2 regions of the Chromohalobacter sp. genome follow, and region 1 is predicted to be linked to the other one. Evidence: predicted binding sites of a transcription regulator. Region 1 holds the regulator's gene; the other holds the start of a gene.
The links. Region 1 encodes LexA, which represses DNA repair genes until DNA is damaged. Its sites were predicted from a motif close to TACTGTNTANNTANACAGTA; they were not measured.
Positions count from the first base shown of each region.

Region 2: the regulator LexA is predicted to act here: its motif matches at 1,554-1,573, upstream of recA (recombinase RecA).

Region 1 covers NZ_JBDOOX010000012.1:271,694-274,660, forward strand. The annotation lists gene dinB (DNA polymerase IV) at 1-980, opposite strand, end outside; gene lexA (transcriptional repressor LexA) at 1,000-1,638, opposite strand; gene ABGX75_RS11160 (TetR/AcrR family transcriptional regulator) at 1,823-2,482, shown strand; gene ABGX75_RS11165 (L,D-transpeptidase) at 2,479-2,967, shown strand, end outside.
Region 2 covers NZ_JBDOOX010000006.1:135,169-138,135, reverse strand. The annotation lists gene ABGX75_RS04575 (regulatory protein RecX) at 1-422, opposite strand, end outside; gene recA (recombinase RecA) at 425-1,483, opposite strand; gene ABGX75_RS04565 (CinA family protein) at 1,622-2,146, opposite strand; gene mutS (DNA mismatch repair protein MutS) at 2,300-2,967, shown strand, end outside.

The sequences.
Region 1 (2,967 bases):
CGCACCGGTCTCTCGCCCCGCGCCCAGGCGCCCTCCAGCAACGCCTGAAAGCGCGTCGTCTGCGCTTCGCGGCCCGATGCCTCCAGCGTCGTGCTGCTGAAATCGTCGAAGCGTACCTTGACGAACAATTTGTGAATGGCCGGCGTGCCATGTCGGGCCAGCCGCTCTCGCAACCGCTCGATCAGCGGCGACAGGGCGTCGTGGCAGGCGGCGAGGTTCGGCAGGTCACGGTGGTAGGTGGTTTCCACGCTGACCGATTTCCTCTCGCGCTCGATCTGCACCGGGCGCTCGTCGATCCCGCGGGCCAGTTCGAAGAGGCGTCGTCCGAACTTTCCGAAGCGCTCGAGCAGGGTGTCGAGGGGCCAGTCACGCAAGTCGCGGCAGGTCACGATGCCCAGGCCTTCGAGCTTGGCCGCCGTCGCCGGTCCCACCCCATGCAGGCGCTTGACCGGCAGTTCGAGCAGGAAGGGTTCGACTTCCTCCGGCGCGATCACGTAGAGGCCGTCGGGCTTGTCCCAGTCGCTCGCCAGCTTGGCGAGAAACTTGCTGGGCGCCGCGCCCACCGAAATCACGATACCCGTGCGTGTCAGCGCTTCCTGCTTCAACCAGCGAGCCATCCAGGTCGCGCTTCCCTGGCATTGCGTCACCTCGCTGACATCGAGATAGGCCTCGTCCAGCGACAGCGGTTCCACCAGCGGGGTCAGTTCGTGAAACAGCGCTTGAATGCGCGCCGACACCTCCCGGTACTTGGGAAAATCGGGCGCCAGGCGGGTGAGGTGAGGGCACAGGCGCATGGCTCGGGCCATGGGCATCGCCGAATGGATGCCGAAGGCCCGCGCCGGATAATTGCAGGTGGCGACGACACCGCGTTGCTCGGGGCTGCCGCCGATCGCCAGCGGGACGTCGCGCAGCGCCGGGTCGTCGCGCATTTCCACGGCGGCGTAGAAGCAGTCGCAGTCGGCGTGGAGGATCTTGCGCATGGCGTGGGCCAGTGGGGCCTCAGTGCAGGCCGTTGCCGCCGCCGCCGCGAATCACCCCCACGCCCAGTCCTTCGATTTCCAGGTCCTGGTGACGCAGGTCGACTTCGATGGGGGCAAAGTCGGCGTTCTCGGCCACTAGCCAGACGTGATGTCCCTGGCGCTTGAAGCGCTTGACGGTCACCTCGTCGTCGAGGCGGGCCACGACGATCTGCCCGTCGCGAATCTGCTGCGTGCGATGCACGGCCAGCAAATCGCCGTCGAGAATGCCGGCATCCTTCATCGACAGCCCGCGCACCCGCAGCAGGTAATCGGCACGCGGCGTGAAATAATCCGGTGCGAGCGGGCAGTGGCGATCGATGTGCGCCGCCGCGAGAATCGGACTGCCCGCAGCCACTTCGCCGACCACGGGCAGGCCGTCGGTGCTCGTCGGTGCGGCGTCCTCCTCGCCGGTCAGCCGGATGCCGCGCGAGGTGCCGGGGATCATGCGGATCACGCCCTTGCGATCGAGCGCTCGGAGATGCTCCTCGGCGGCGTTGGGCGAACGAAAGCCCAGTGCGCGGGCGATCTCGGCGCGGGTCGGCGGATAGCCGAGCTCGTTCATGGTCTTGACGATGAAATCGAAGACGTGTTGTTGGCGCGAGGTTAGCGAGCGAGACATGGGGCCTCCGGCGGGCACTGACGTGTTCAAGTATACAGTATGTGATTGTATCCAGTCTTTGGCGTGGTGCAACCGTCCAGACGCAATGCGCTGCGCTGTAAGCGCGGGAATTTGTGGTCACCGCCGACAGGGCTTAGAATCGAATTCGTTTTAAACATTCGTTTATTCTGCGCGGAGCACCCCGATGGCTCAAACCGACACAGTGACGCGTATTCTCGACACCGCCGAGGTGCTGTTCGCCGAGCGGGGCTTCGCCGAGACGTCGCTACGCACGATCACCAGCAAGGCCAAGGTCAATCTGGCGGCGGTCAATTATCACTTCGGCTCCAAGAAGGCGCTCATCCAGGCGGTCTTCGCGCGCTACCTGGACCCTTTCTCCGAGCGTTTTCATCAGGCGCTGGACGCTCTCGAAGCGGAATACGCGAATGCCCCGATTCCCCTCGACGTGCTGCTGGAAACCCTGGCCCGCACCGTGCTCGAAGTGCCTGCCGAGCGCAACAGTCTCAAGGTGTTCATGCGCTTGCTGGGATTGGCGTATACCCAGGCGCAAGGCCATCTGCGCCGCTACATCCAGACCCATTACGGCGATGTGTTCTCGCGCTTCAGCGGTCTCGTGCGGCGCGCGACGCCGGAGCTGCCCGAAGCCGAGCGTTTCTGGCGGCTGCATTTCATGCTGGGCACGGTGATCTTCACGTTGTCGGGACTCGATGCCTTGCGTGACATCGCCGACAAGGATTATCACGAGCACGTCAGCGTGCGCGACTTGATCCGGCGGTTGCGTCCGGTGGTGGTGGCCGGCATGCAGGCGCCGCTGCCCGACGATGCTCTCAAGGTGGCGGGATGACCATCACGCCTCGCTTGGCCGACTTGCCGCCCCGGCAGGGGACCTGGCTGGAGATCGATCTGGGCGCTCAGTCGCTGACGGTCTGGGAGGCCGATGAGCGCCGCGAGACATTCGCCATTTCCTCGGGGGCTCGCGGCATCGGCCAGCAGGATGGCAGCGGTCAGACGCCGGTGGGATGGCATTACGTGCGTGCGGCGATAGGCGATGGCTTGCCCCGCGGCAGCGTGTTTCGCGGACGTCGTCCCACCGGTGAGGTGTTTTCCCCCGACCTGGCGCGCCAGTATCCGGAGCGGGACTGGATTCTGACACGTATCCTGTGGCTATGTGGTCTCGAGCGTGGCGTCAACCGCGGAGGCGATGTCGACAGCCAGCGCCGCTATATTTACCTGCACGGTACGCCCGATGATCAGCCGATGGGGGTACCGGCCTCGCATGGCTGCATTCGGCTGCGCGATGCGGCACTGCTGTCGGTGTTTGCCGCGGCA
Region 2 (2,967 bases), on a different contig from region 1:
CGCACCTGCTCGAAATCGAATCCACGCGAGGCCAGAAAGCGTTCGCGCTTGGCGCGCTCACGAGGGTCGCGCCCGGGGGAATCGAAGCGCTTGGCCAGCGCCTCGCATGCCAGCCGGTGCCAGTCCGGGGCCTCGCCTTCCAGTGCCTCGCGTGCCACCTCGTCGGTGACGCCGCGCGCACCCAGCTCGGCGCGTATCTTCATCGCCCCCTGGCCGCGCGACAGGCGCGAGCGCACGAATTGCTCGGCGAAGCGAGCGTCGGACTGCAGCCCCTCATCGGCCAGGGCATCGAGTAGCGACGCGATGTCGTCGGGCGCATGCCCACGCGCCGCGAGGCGCGACATCAACTCGCTGCGCGAGTAGTCGCGCCTCGCCAGCAGGCGGATGGCATCGTCGCGGGGCGTCGCCTCCTGCGTGCTCATGGTTACACCAGGCTATCGTCGTCCTGCGCTGCGGCGGCCTTCTCCTGAGACTCGGCCTCGGGCTTGGGCGTGGACAGCAGGCGAGCGCGAATCTCGTTCTCGATCTCTTCCATGATCGCCGGGTTGTCCTCGAGGAACTGCGCGGCGTTGGCCTTGCCCTGACCGATCTTGTTGCCCTGGTAGCTGTACCAGGCACCGGCCTTGTCGACCAGGCCCTGCTGCACCCCGATGTCGACGACTTCGCCGGCATGGTAGATCCCCTTGCCGTAAAGGATCTGGAACTCGGCCTGACGGAACGGGGGCGCCACCTTGTTCTTGACCACCTTGACCCGGGTCTCGTTGCCGATGGCCTCGTCGCCCTGCTTGACCGAGCCGGTACGCCGGATATCGAGGCGTACGCTGGAGTAGAACTTCAGCGCGTTGCCGCCGGTGGTGGTCTCGGGATTGCCGAACATCACCCCGATCTTCATGCGGATCTGGTTGACGAACATCACCATGCAGTTGGCGTTCTTGATGTTGCCGGTCACCTTGCGCAGCGCCTGGGACATCAGGCGCGCCTGCAGCCCGACGTGGGAATCGCCCATCTCGCCTTCGATCTCGGCGCGTGGCGTCAAGGCCGCGACCGAGTCGACGACGATCACGTCGACGCCGCCCGAACGGACCAGCATGTCGCAGATTTCCAGTGCCTGTTCACCGGTGTCCGGCTGCGACACCAGCAGATCATCGAGGTTGACGCCGAGCTTTTCGGCATAGGTCGGGTCCAGCGCATGCTCGGCATCGATGAAGGCACAGGTCTTGCCTTGCTTCTGCCCCTGGGCGATCACCGACAGCGTCATGGTGGTCTTGCCCGAGGACTCGGGGCCGAAGATCTCGACCACGCGCCCCATCGGCAGGCCTCCCACGCCGAGGGCGATATCCAGCCCCAGCGATCCCGTGGAAATGGCCGGCGTCGCCACGCGCGGCGTGTCGCCAAGACGCATCACGGCGCCCTTGCCGAACTGGCGCTCGATCTGGGAAAGCGCCGCGTTGAGCGCCTTGGAACGGTTGTCGTCCTGTGCCATGAAGGTCTCCTATCGAAGGACATCGAAGCTCATACGGCGACACCGAATGAGTTCGGCGCCGTCCGCTCAATACTGTATGACTAGCCAGTAGTATGACGAAAAAAATTCGCGCCGCCTACCTTTGACTTGCATGCGTTTTCAATCGCGCCCGCTCTCGCCCTCAAGCCTAGCAACAAGCCCGATCAATGCCATGCGCACCGCAGCGCGACGCACCTCGCCGCGCGTCCCCGGCAGATGATGGCACTCGACGTCCTGCGTCCGATCATCGCCCCAGGCGAACCAGACCGTGCCCACGGGCTTGTCCGCGCTGCCGCCACCGGGGCCTGCCACGCCACTGATCGCCACGCCCAGCGTGGCGCCGCTATCGCGACACGCCCCGGCGACCATCTCGCGCACGGTCTCGGCGCTGACCGCGCCATGCGTGGCAAGCGTGGCCTCGCGCACCCCGAGCAGGCGCTGCTTGGCGCTGTTGGCGTAGGTCACGTAGCCGGTCTCGAAATAGTCGGAACTGCCGGCGACGTCAGTGATGGCACTGGCCACGCCGCCCCCGGTGCAGGATTCGGCCGCCGTCACGCTGGCCCCCGTCGCCCGGCACGCTTTCCCGAGGCGCTCGGCCAAGGCATCGACGCTCACGTCACGCCACTCTTCCAGGGTTATCGCCATCTATCCTCTCCCCTATGTCGCACTGATCGGCGCCGCACTGACGCCGTCCGCGCGAAAGCGTAGAATGTCGCCTTGCGGTGTTGGCGGTTGCGCACGACACCACGTCACCTTTTTCATTTGGCACCACTCGCCACCGGCACGACAAGGATTCGCATGAGCCAGGCCTCTGCCCAGCATACCCCGATGATGGCCCAGTACCTGAAGATCAAGCGCGAGCATCCCGAGGTGCTGCTCTTCTATCGCATGGGCGATTTCTACGAGCTGTTCTACGACGACGCCAAGCGCGCCGCCTCGCTGCTCGACATCACCCTCACCCAGCGCGGCCAGTCGGCGGGGCAGCCGATTCCCATGGCCGGTGTGCCCTATCATAGCGCGGAGAGCTATCTGGCGCGGCTGGTCAAGTCGGGTGAGTCGGTGGCCATCTGCGAGCAGATCGGCGACCCGGCCACTGCCAAAGGCCCGGTGGAGCGCAAGGTCGTGCGCATCGTCACGCCCGGCACCCTCCATGACGAGGCCCTGCTCGACGCGCGCCGCGACAACCTCGTCCTCGCCGTGCATCCGCAGGGAGACCGCTGGGGCCTTGCCTGGCTGGAACTGTCCAGCGGCCACTTCAGCGTGCTCGAAGTCGATGGCGAGAGCGATCTGCTCTCCGAGATTCAACGTCTCGATCCCGCCGAGCTGCTTGCCGCGGAAAGCCTGTCGTTACCGCCGGCACTCGCCGAGCGCCCCGGCTTCCGTCGCCAGAGCGATTGGCTGTTCGATCTGGAAAGCGCCACTCGCCTGTTATGCGACCAGTTCGGCGTGGCCGACCTGCGCGGCTT